3 regions of the Arthrobacter sp. efr-133-R2A-63 genome follow, and region 3 is predicted to be linked to each of the others. Evidence: riboswitches for the same ligand, from Rfam matches in the RefSeq annotation. Region 3 holds a riboswitch; each other region holds the start of a gene.
What was found. Region 3 has a riboswitch for thiamine pyrophosphate ahead of thiC (phosphomethylpyrimidine synthase ThiC). Riboswitches for the same ligand answer to the same signal wherever they lie in the genome.

Region 1: another riboswitch for thiamine pyrophosphate. It lies ahead of thiD (bifunctional hydroxymethylpyrimidine kinase/phosphomethylpyrimidine kinase); the one in region 3 lies ahead of thiC (phosphomethylpyrimidine synthase ThiC).
Region 2: another riboswitch for thiamine pyrophosphate. It lies ahead of thiO (glycine oxidase ThiO); the one in region 3 lies ahead of thiC (phosphomethylpyrimidine synthase ThiC).

Annotation. Positions count from the first base shown of each region.
Region 1 covers NZ_JARVRG010000010.1:64,798-68,735, forward strand. Annotated here, with positions in the region: gene QRN45_RS05480 (Rne/Rng family ribonuclease) at 1-2,481, shown strand, start outside; TPP riboswitch at 2,628-2,724, shown strand; gene thiD (bifunctional hydroxymethylpyrimidine kinase/phosphomethylpyrimidine kinase) at 2,716-3,938, shown strand, end outside.
Region 2 covers NZ_JARVRG010000004.1:143,011-146,948, reverse strand. Annotated here, with positions in the region: gene QRN45_RS01340 (4a-hydroxytetrahydrobiopterin dehydratase) at 1-315, opposite strand, end outside; gene QRN45_RS01335 (thiazole synthase) at 376-1,182, opposite strand; gene thiS (sulfur carrier protein ThiS) at 1,186-1,422, opposite strand; gene thiO (glycine oxidase ThiO) at 1,419-2,723, opposite strand; TPP riboswitch at 2,715-2,834, opposite strand; gene thiE (thiamine phosphate synthase) at 2,861-3,550, shown strand; gene QRN45_RS01315 (RNB domain-containing ribonuclease) at 3,588-3,938, shown strand, end outside.
Region 3 covers NZ_JARVRG010000013.1:117,809-121,746, forward strand. Annotated here, with positions in the region: gene thiC (phosphomethylpyrimidine synthase ThiC) at 1-1,424, opposite strand, end outside; TPP riboswitch at 1,420-1,527, opposite strand; gene QRN45_RS07110 (amidohydrolase family protein) at 1,621-2,715, shown strand; gene QRN45_RS07115 (VOC family protein) at 2,794-3,672, shown strand; gene QRN45_RS07120 (hypothetical protein) at 3,743-3,938, shown strand, end outside.

The sequences.
Region 1 (3,938 bases), on a different contig from region 3:
GAAGTCTCCGAGGACAACGAACTGGACGAATCCGGAAGCCGCCGTCGGCGTCGCAGCCGGGGCCGTCGTGGACGCCGGGGCACCGAGCGTGATGAAGCCGCGGGAGAAGAAACCGCCGCGGAATCCGAGGACGAGGCAGAAGCCGGTACCGAGGATGTCCTCGAAGAAGGCGTGACTTCCCGCCGTCGCCGGCGCCGTCGCCGTGGCGATCAGGACCTGGAACTGACAGGTGGGGGAGACGACGATCCCCCCAACACGGTCACCCGTGTCCGCGCTCCGCGCCCGCATGTTGAGTCCACCAGCAGCTCGGACCGCGTCACGAGCGTCAAGGGCTCCACCCGCCTTGAAGCCAAGAAGCAGCGCCGCCGCGAGTCCCGCGAGACCGGCCGCCGCCGCCAGGTCATCACCGAGGCCGAATTCCTGGCCCGCCGTGAGTCCGTCGACCGCCAGATGATCGTTCGCCAGCGCGACGACAGGATCCAGATTGGTGTCCTCGAAGACGGCGTGCTCGCGGAGCACTTCGTGTCGAAGACACAGCAGGACTCCCTCATCGGCAACGTCTACCTGGGCAAGGTCCAGAACGTGCTGCCGTCGATGGAAGCGGCATTCGTCGATATCGGACGCGGCCGCAACGCAGTGCTCTACGCCGGCGAAGTCAACTGGGATGCCGTCACCCTGGAAGGCAAACCGCGCCGCATTGAAAACGCGCTGAAATCAGGCGATTCCGTGCTGGTCCAGGTGACCAAGGACCCCGTGGGCCACAAGGGCGCGCGCCTGACGAGCCAGATTTCCCTTCCCGGCCGCTACCTCGTGTACGTGCCGGGCGGGTCAATGACGGGAATTTCCCGCAAGCTGCCCGACGTCGAGCGCAACCGCCTGAAGAAGATCCTCAAGGATCGCCTCCCGGAGAACGCGGGCGTCATTGTCCGCACGGCCGCCGAGGGTGCATCCGAGGAAGAGCTGACGCACGATATCAACCGCTTGCGGGCCCAGTGGGAAGGCATCGAAAGCCAGTCCACGTCCACCAAGATCCTGGCCCCGGAGCTCCTGTACGGCGAACCGGACCTCACCATCAAGGTTGTCCGCGACGTCTTCAACGAGGACTTCTCCAAGCTGATCGTCTCCGGCGACGAAGCCTGGGACACCATCGAGGCCTATGTCACGTACGTGGCGCCGGATCTGGTGGGACGCCTTGAGAAGTGGACCTCGGACCAGGACATTTTCTCGGCATGGCGCGTGGACGAACAGATCCACAAGGCGCTGGAACGCAAGGTCTTCCTGCCCTCCGGCGGTTCGCTCGTGATCGACCGCACCGAGGCCATGACCGTTGTGGACGTCAACACCGGGAAGTTCACCGGCAGCGGTGGCAACCTCGAGGAAACCGTCACCAAGAACAACCTTGAGGCTGCCGAGGAAGTGGTGCGCCAGCTGCGCTTGCGCGACATCGGCGGAATCATCGTCATCGACTTCATCGACATGGTCCTTGAATCCAACCGCGACCTCGTATTGCGTCGCCTCGTCGAGTGCCTCGGCCGGGACCGCACCAAGCACCAGGTCGCCGAAGTGACGTCGCTTGGCTTGGTCCAGATGACCCGCAAGCGCATGGGCACCGGGCTGCTCGAGGTCTTCGGCGAGCAGTGCGAGACATGCGCAGGGCGCGGAATCGTCACGCACGACGAGCCTGTCGAGCACCGTCGGGCCAACGTGGTGGCAGCTGAACACCACCACCCACGCACTGAGTCACAGCCGGCCGTCCGCCCGGAGCAGCGCAAGCGCCGCCGCGGCAGGGGCGCCGGCCAGGGAACTGCCGAACTCCCGGTCACGCCTCCGGCGCCGGTCCACACGGTCGAATCCACCGATCCGAACCGGCAGGCAGCCACCCGCGCCGCACTTGCCACCATCGCGGCGGCAGCCCACGCTGCCCACCTGCACGACGACGAGCTCCACCACGCGGCGGAATTGCTCGCTGACGGGCACGTAGCCGAAGCAACTCCCGCAACCCCGGCCGCCCCGGCTCCTGCCGCTGCATCGGGTGGCGAGGAGCGTTCGAAGCCTGTGCTGCGGTTCGGCGGCGAGGAAGTGGCCCTGCCCTTCGTCCACCACGAGGAAGAGCCAGCGAGCGGCGCCCCTGCGATGAGCCTGGATCTGTTGGCTCAGGCGTTCGCGGGACTAGGGGAGGCGCCCGGCACGGTCCCGGCAGCCGCGGAAGCCCAGGAATCCCCGGCAGAGGCCCGCGCGGGCGTTGCGAGCGGTGAATCCCCGGACTCGGGCTCGCGTGGACGCCGAGGCCGCCGCAACCGCAGTGCCAGCCGTGCCCAGGGTGCAGCCAACGCCACCAACGTGGAGCACCACGAGGTCGCTGTGGCTGCCTCCGGCGGGGCAGCGCACGAGGCCAAGGCACCGGACGCTGCACCGGCCAAGTCGACGCCGGCAGCGGAACCGATCATTCTCGGAGTCGGCGTGCCCAAGTCCCAGCTCTAGGCGCAATACCCTGCAGGGGCCCCGGCCGTTCCACTCTCGTGGAAACGGCCGGGACTTCTGCGTTTCCGGCTGTTTCACCTGGCCCCCGCACGCCCCGGTTGCATTGGGCGATTTCAGCGGGCGGGGTGTGATCCGGGTTAAGCTAGGGGACTGACACGGGGTGCCGCGCACCAAGCCGGCTGAGACCAAACCCGTTGAACCTGTCCGGTTAGCACCGGCGAAGGGATGTCTCGCATGACTGTTTCGGCGCAATCGGCCGTCTACCCGCTCAAGGCTGTCCAGAACCATATCCCCAGGGTCCTCAGCATCGCCGGCTCGGATCCCTCGGGTGGTGCCGGGATCCAAGCCGACCTGAAGAGCATTGCGGCCAACGGCGGCTACGGCATGGCCGTCATCACGGCGCTCACCGTACAAAACACGCAAGGAGTCACTGCCGTCCATGTGCCTCCCGTGGAGTTCCTGCGCCAGCAATTGGATGCCATCAGCGACGACATCACGGTCGATGCCGTCAAAATCGGCATGCTCGGGGACGCGGCGGTCATCCACGAAGTCCGCCGCTGGCTCGGCGGGGCGCGTCCCGCCGTCGTCGTGCTGGATCCGGTGATGATCGCCACCAGTGGAGACCGGCTCCTCGCGGAATCCGCTGAAACCGCACTGCGGGAGCTGCTGCCCCTCGCCGACTTGGTGACCCCCAACCTTCCCGAATTGGCCATGCTGCTTGGCGAAGCTGAGGCGACTGACTGGGCATCGGCGCTGGAGCAGGGCAAGCGACTGGCAGCTGCCTGCGGAAACACCGTCCTGGTGAAGGGCGGCCATCTGCAGGGAGCGGGCTGCCCCGATGCCCTGGTCAACACCGGGGGAGTCCTGAGCCAGGACGTGGTGGAATTCGCCGGCCAACGTGTGGAGACCCGCAACAGCCACGGCACGGGATGTTCCCTGTCGTCGGCGATGGCGACGGCCAAGGCGCGGCTCGGCGATTGGGAATCTGCACTGCGCGCGGTCAAGCCTTGGCTACAGGAGGCCCTGACCCAGTCCGAGGTGCTGGAAGTGGGGAAGGGCAACGGGCCGATCCATCATTTCCACGTGCTCCAGCAAGAGCTGCAGCCAGGGGATTTCGCCGTCCGGATGTGGGACGCCGCCCAAACGGAACTTGCGGCCATTTATGGCCTGGACTTCATCCAGCACTTGCAAACCGGTGGCCTCGGCGAAGCGCAGTTCAGCTACTACCTGTCCCAGGATGCCATCTATCTCAACGGCTATTCGAGGGTCCTGGCCAGGGCAAGCGCCCTTGCCCCCAGCGAAAACGAACAGCTGTTCTGGGCCCGCGGCTCGCAGATGTGCCTTGAAGTCGAGTCCGAGCTCCATCGGAAGTGGCTCAGCGGACGGCAGGTAAGCGGAAAGCAGGGCCCCGTCACCAAGGCCTACGTGGACCACTTGCTCGCGGCGTCGGCGTCGGG
Region 2 (3,938 bases), on a different contig from region 3:
TCGCGCCACTGCCCCGGCTTCCTTGGCTGCCCGGCTGACGTTCATGGCTGCCCGGACATCGCGTTGGGTTACTTCGCTCCCGGCGTCGTGGGAGGTGTAGCGGATCGACACCCGGTTGTACCTCCAGTCCAGGTCCGGGTGGTGGTTCTGTTGCTCGGCGATCTGCCCGACGGCGGCAATCAGCTCGAGTGCCGCCGCCGACGTCGGGCATTTATAGACCGTGACGAGGCTGCCCAGGCGGTACCGCCAGTCCGGCAGATCCGCCAAGGCGTCGTCGATCGCGGACTTGGTGAGGATGTCATCCTTGCCGGCCATGGGGGGCTCCTTCGCTGACAGGGGATTCACACGAATCCGCCGACGGCCGGCAAAAACCCGCTAGAGAAACTCTGCCCGGCCTTCCATGGCCGATGACGCCAGCGCGTGTTCCCGGCGCGGGATGCGGCCCGCCTGCTTCGCCAGCCTACCGGCGATGACCGCGTGTTTGAAGGCCTCGCCCATCTGCACCGGGTTCTGCGCGCGAGTCACTGCGGTGGCCAGCAGCACGGCGTCGCAACCGAGCTCCATGGCCAGTGCGGCGTCGGACGCAGTGCCGATGCCGGCGTCGAGCACTACCGGCACGGAAGCCCGGGACACGATGAGCTCGATGTTGTGGGGATTCAGGATGCCCAAGCCGGTACCGATAGGCGCGCCCAACGGCATCACCGCCGTTGCTCCGAGGTTTTCCAGCCGAAGCGCCAGCACGGGGTCGTCGTTGGTGTAGGCGAAGACCTTGAAGCCGCGGTCCACCAGCTTCTCCGTTGCATCCACCAACTCCACGGCATCGGGCAGGAGCGTCTGCTCGTCGGCGATGACCTCCAGCTTGACCCAATCCGTTTCCAAGGCCTCCCGGGCAAGTTCGGCTGTCATGACAGCGTCCTTGGCGGTAAAGCAGCCGGCAGTGTTGGGCAGGACACGGATGCCGTGGTCCACGAGCAACTGGAACAGGGAACCTGTCTCCGTCGGTGAGTACCTCCGCATGGCAACGGTGGTGAGTTCGGTGCCGGAGGCCAACAGGGCTGCTCCCAGGCCGTCCAGGCTCGGGGCTCCGCCGGTTCCCATGATGAGGCGCGAGCCGAACTCAACACCATCGATTACCAGGGCGTCGGTTCGGGTGCTTCCTGCGTGAGTGCTTGCTGTGGTCATGGTTCAGCCTCCCTGTACTGCGGTCACGATTTCGAGTTCGTCGCCCTCTGCGAGCGCGGTGGCAGCCCACTGGCTGCGCGGCACCACTTCGGAATTGCGTGCGACGGCGACGCCGATCTTGCGTCCGTCGGCCGCCTGGCCGCTGGGGTCCACAACCCGTCCGGTGATGTGGCTGACGAGTGTGGTCACGGACGCGCCGTCGCTCAGTGTGTGGTCTGCGCCGTTCAATTTGATGTTCATGCGTGGTCCTTCGGAAGGGGATGTGGGGTGTCGGCCGACGGGCCGCCTGTGGATGCCCTTGCTGCAGACAGCGGGCGGGAGAAGCGGTCCGGGCGGAATTTGTTCCACCGCGGATCGACGGTGCCATCCATGAGTCCGACGCAGATTTTCGCCGCTGCAGGGGTGAGGAGCACGCCGTGCCGGAAAAAGCCGCTGGCCACGATGAGGCCGGGCACGGTTCCTTCGCGACCTTCGACACGGCCCAACAGCGGTGCGTTGTCCGGTGTGCCAGGGCGGGCACGGGCGGTCGCTTCGAGGAGCTCCAGTTCGGCGACAGCCGGAACCAGTACCTGGGCGTCGCGGAGCAATTGATACACGCCGCCTGCTGACACAGGGTTGGCTCCTCCCCCGGACGCCGACAAACCGTCTTCGCGTTGCGTTGCGCCGATCACCACGGTCCCGTCGTCGCGCGGAACGATATACACGGGCACTCCGCGCACCATCCCACGGACGGTGGCGGTGACAAGGGGCTGCAGATGCTCCGGGACGCGCAGCCGCAGTATGTCGCCGTACACGGGACGCAATGGCAGCGACAATCCATCCGGCAGGCCGTTCAAGCGGGCAGCATCAAGTCCGTTGGCTACTACTGTTTCCGTGGCGAGAACATTGGCGCCCGAGCCGAGCACCGTCCCGACGACGCGCCCGTCCTCCCACAGGAGGCCCGCCGCAGTGTCGTGGACCGCAAACCCGTCCTCTGCCCCCGCGATCCAGCTCGAATCGCCGGGCTGGTGGTTTGCCAAGGCGGCGAGAATCGCGGCCGAGAGCCGGCGCGGATCCACTTGGTGATCGCCCGGGATATCGAAAGCACAGGAAATCTGCGGGCTCAAGAGCGGCTCGCGCTCCCGCGCCTCGCGCAACGGAACGGATTCCACCACCAAGCCATGGGCGAGCTGGACGTCCCGAAGGTCGGCGAGCGCCCGGCGGTCCGCGGCGTCCGCACCGACGGCGAGGGTCGGCGTCGTGCGGTAACCCGTGCCGCGCCCGGCGCTTGAGCCGGTCACATTGCGTTCGAAGCCCGGCCACAACGCCGATGATTCGAGCATGAGCTCCAGGAGGTCCTCTTCCTGGTAGTGCAATTCGCTGACGGGCGCCAGCATTCCCGCTGCCGCGAACGTAGCGCCGCTGGCCGGTGCGGGATCGATGAGGGCAACCGAACGGCCGGATCTGCGGGCTTCCCCCGCGATGCCGAGGCCAATGACACCGCCCCCGATCACCGCGACATCCGCGTGGAGGGGCCCGTTCCGGGTGTTTGCTTCTTCCATGGAGTCCTTCCCTACGCCGGTACTAGCCGGATCAGGTCAAGCGGTCGGCGCTGAAGCCCTCTCAGCCGCGCGGCGATTGTGACCGCCGCCGCGGCTCCCGCGGTACCAGCCCAGTTTAGAGGAACTACTCTGTTTCCATGACCCAGCACGATGTCCACACCACCGCCCGCCTGTACCTCTGCACCGACGCCCGCAAGCAACAGGGTGATTTTGAGCAATTTGTCGATGCCGCATTCGAGGGCGGCGTGGACATCATCCAGCTGCGTGACAAGACGATTGAAGCCGCCGAGGAACTGGAACTCCTGCAAATCCTGCAATCCGTGGCGCACCGTCACGGCCGTCTCTGGGCAGTCAACGACCGGGCGGACATAGCCTCCCTCTCCGGCGCACCGGTGTTCCATATCGGCCAAAAGGACATTCCGCTGCGCTCGGCCCGGAAGCTGCTCCACGACCCCACCATCATCGGCCTCTCCACGCACACGCCGGAACAGATCGACGCGGCCATCGCCGCGTCCCCCGGCCGCAGCGGCCTCGACTACTTCTGCGTCGGGCCGGTGTGGGCCACCCCTACCAAGCCGGGACGCTCCGCCGTCGGGCTCGATCTGGTGAAGTACGCCGCCAACGCCGTGAAGCAGGCAGACGCTGAGACAGTCGGCGGTGTGGTGCTCCCCTGGTTCGCGATCGGGGGCATCGATCTGGGCAACGTCGAAGAGGTAGTGGAGGCCGGTGCAAGCCGCATCGTAGTGGTCCGCGCCATCACCGAGGCGGAGGATCCGACGGCGGCAGCCCAGGCACTCCTGGCCGCCCTTGACGCTGCTGCGGCCTAGCGAGACGCCGAAAGATTTTGGAGTTACCCTGACTTTCGTGTCACATCAGCGGATAGCCCCGAATGTCAGTGAAACGTCGAACCAGCTCGCGGAAGCACTGGCGGCGCTTCGGACTGAACTCGAGCTGCCTGCAGGCTATCCCGCTGAAGCGCTGCGCGACGCCGAAGCGGCGGTTTCCGGACACACCCTGCCGGTGCAGGACCTCACGGACGTTCCGTTCATCACGATCGACCCGGCCTCTTCCACGGATCTCGATCAGGCGCTCTTCATCGACCGGTCCGGCGATGGTTACAGGGTCCTCTACGCCATCTCCGATGTGCCCTCCTTCGTGCCCCCGGGAGGAGCGCTCGACGCCGAAACCCGCCACCGCGGGCAAACGTACTATGCC
Region 3 (3,938 bases):
TACGTGATCACGCCGGTCTTGACGTCGTCCTTGTTCGGCAGGCCCAGGTGTTCCTTCGGGGTGACGTAGCAGAGCATCGCGGTTCCGTAGCGTGCGATCTCCGTGGCGCCGATGGCCGAGGTGATGTGGTCGTAGCCCGGGGCAACGTCGGTCACGAGCGGGCCGAGGGTGTAGAACGGTGCGCCGTCGCACAACTCCTGCTGCCGCTCGACGTTCTCGCGGACGAGGTGGAACGGGATGTGGCCGGGGCCTTCCACCATGACCTGCACGTCGTACTTCCACGCCCGCTTCGTGAGCTCTGCGAGCGTGTCAAGCTCGGCGAACTGCGCGGCGTCGTTGGCGTCCGCCGTCGCTCCCGGACGCAAGCCGTCGCCGAGCGAGAACGCGACATCGTAGTTGGCAAAGATTTCGCAGAGTTCGTCGAAATGCGTGTAGAGGAAGTTTTCCTCGTGGTGCGCCAGGCACCAGCCCGCCATGATGGAACCGCCGCGGGAAACGATGCCAGTCACGCGGTTTGCCGTCAGCGGCACGTAGCGCAGCAACACGCCGGCGTGGATGGTCATGTAGTCGACGCCCTGCTCGCACTGTTCAATGACGGTGTCGCGGAAGATCTCCCAGGTGAGCTTGTTGGCTTCACCATTGACCTTCTCAAGGGCCTGGTAAATCGGCACGGTGCCGATCGGCACGGGGGAGTTGCGGATGATCCATTCGCGGGTGGTGTGGATGTCGTCGCCCGTGGACAGGTCCATGACGGTGTCGGCGCCCCATTGGGTGGCCCACTGCAACTTGTCCACTTCTTCGGCGATGGAGCTGGTGACGGCCGAGTTGCCGATGTTGGCGTTGATCTTCACCAGGAACGCCTTGCCGATGATCATCGGTTCGGATTCGGGGTGGTTGATGTTGTTGGGGATGATGGCGCGGCCGGCGGCGACTTCACTGCGGACCAGTTCCACATCGCAGTTCTCGCGAAGCGCGACGAACTGCATTTCGGGCGTGACGATGCCCTGTTTGGCGTAGTGCATCTGCGTGACGGTCTTGCCCTCGACGGCGCGGCGGGGCACCGGCTGTGCGCCCTTCCACTCCGCCGAGGCGGCGCCGCGGCGCACGGCCGACTTGCCGTCGTCGAGCAGGTTCCGTTCGCGGCCGCTGTAGGCCTCGGTGTCGCCGCGGGCTTCGATCCACTCGCTGCGGAACGGCTCGAGGCCAACCACGGGATCACTTCCCGGCCCCGCGGTGCGGTACACCTGGAAAGGGGCGTTGGCCTCGCCGTTGGGGGATGGCTCCAGGGCGATTTCCGTGACTGGAACCCGGATTCCAGTCTCAGTGTCTTCCAGGAACACGAGGGAATGCGACTTGAGGGACTGGGTCACTTCTTGAGCCGATTCGTTTTGGGTAGGGCTCAGCTGTGTTTCTTTGGTGCTCAAAGGATTACTCACTTCCTTCGCCGGCATTACCCGGACAGGTTCAACGGTCGCAGGCTGCGTCAGCCCGATCTCAGCCCTTGCAAGGGCCCCCGTGTGGTCGTAGACGAAGCTACCACAGCCGGGAGTCCTTGAGACAGATGTGACCGAGGACAGACGTCACTGCCCCGGCGACGGCGCCTGAGTCTAGGGTGGATTCATGGCGGAAATCATCGAATTCAGCGGCACCGTCCTCAGCGGGCCGGACGAGGATGTGCGCGGCCTCTGGTCGGTCGACGGACGGCTGACCTTTGTCCGACCCCTCGCGAAGCCGGACGTCGTGCTGGACGGATGGGTGCTGCCCGGCTTGGTCGACGCGCATTGCCATGTTGGCTTGGGCAAGGGCGGAGCCGTCGACGAGGAGACTGCCCGCTTGCAGGCGACTGCGGACCGGAATGCCGGGACTCTCTTGATCCGCGACGCCGGTTCCGCGAGCGACACGCGCTGGCTGCAGCGCCGGACGGACATGCCGAGGATCATCCGGGCAGGCAGGCACATCGCGAGGCATCGGCGGTACCTTCCCGGCCTGGCCGAGGAAGTCGAGCCGGAGGATCTGGTGGAGGCGGTGCGCAAGCAGGCACGGTCCGGAGACGGCTGGGTCAAGATCGTCGGGGACTGGATCGACCGCTCCGCCGGGGATCTCGGGCCGTCCTTTCCGGCGGCCATCGTCAAGGACGCCGTCGCGGCGGCGCACGACGAGGGGGCCCGGGTGACCGCCCATTGCTTCGCCGAAGGGACGATCGACGACATGCTCGACGCCGGCATTGACTGCATCGAGCACGCGACTGGTCTCCTCCCGCACCATATTCCCCGGCTGCTGGACCAAGGCGTACCGATCGTCCCCACCCTCATCAACATTGCGACGTTCCCGGACATCGCGAAGCAGGCGGAAGCTAAGTTCCCCCGTTACGCCGCCCACATGATCGCGCTCTGGGAGCGTCGGCATGAGCGCGTCCTCGAGGCGTTCGACGCCGGAGTGCGGGTATATGCCGGAACCGACGCCGGCAGCGTTATCAAGCACGGCCGGATCGGCGAGGAGATCCTGGAACTGCACCAGGCGGGCCTGCCGCCGGCCGCCGCGCTCGACGCGGCCTGCTGGTCCGCCCGCGAGTGGCTGGGTGCCGACGGCATCAGCGAAGGCGCCAGTGCCGACGTCGTGCTCTACGCAAACGATCCCCGCGCGTCCCTTGAGGCGGTGCTGAAGCCGCAATGCACCGTGTTGCGGGGACACCTTTCCGGAAGTGCCGGGCATTAGGAATAAATTGAAGCTTCAAGTAATTTAGATGTATAGAGGTTGCCGAAGGGCGGCGCCGCAAAAAGCCGGGAGTTACACATGACCATCACCTCCAGCCAGGATCTCCTTCCTGCCGAACTCGCCATGGGCACCGTCATGCTCAAAGTGGGGGACATGAAGCTCATGGGCGACTACTACCAACGGGCGCTCGGCCTGGACATCGTCGCCGAGCAAGACGGCGGACTCTACTTCGGCCGGCTCGGCAAGCCGTTGGTGCACCTCGCTCCCGCCTCCGGGCTCCAGATCCCGGGCCGCGGAGAGGCCGGACTCTTCCACACGGCTCTGCTCTTCGCGGACCAGTCCTCGCTCGCCGCAACTGTTGCCTCCGCAGCGCAGTACGAGCCCCACGCTTTTGTCGGCAGCGCAGACCACCTGGTCAGCGAGGCCTTCTACTTCACCGACCCCGAGGGCAACGGAATCGAGCTCTACTACGACAAGCCCCGCGAGGGGTGGGAGTGGAACGGCGGTTCGGTCGTCATGGACAGCCTGCCGCTCCCGCCGCAGCGCTACCTCCAGCAGTACCTGAGCGAAACGGCGGTGGCCGGCCAGCATGAGGCGGGCGCCGGCGTCGGGCATGTCCACCTCCAAGTGGGGGACGTCAAGACCGCCCATGACTTCTATGTCGGCACCTTGGGCTTCGAGCAGACGGCCGGCTGGCACGGGCAGGCACTGTTCGTCTCCGCCGGGGGCTACCACCACCACATGGCCATGAACGTCTGGAACAGCCGCGGCGCAGGTCCGCGCAAGGACACGCTCGGTCTCGGCGAGGTGGTCATTGAAGTGCCGTCAGGCGACGACGTCGGCGCGCTCGCCGACCGCCTCAAGGTTGCCGGCATCGCCTCCCACCACACCGGCCAGGAGCTGCGCTTCGAGGACCCGTGGCGCAACCGGCTGCGCGTCGCCGTCCGCTACGCTTGATCCGACGGTGTGGCGCATTTCGGCCGCCGCGCCGCAGCTCCGTCGCCACGAATGAATGAGAGTAGTTTCCATGGGCTTTGCTGAAATCTTTGTTGCCACCCACGATGAAGCACTCAAGAGGGCCGCTGCCCTGGAGAAGGGCAGTGACGTATCCGGCGCCGCGGTCCGGATCCCCGGAATCAGCGATTTCGAAGTAGAACAACTTGGCGACCTCGCTGGCACGGCCGTGCATGCGGCTGGCGCCGACTATGAGCTCGCTTTGGTGG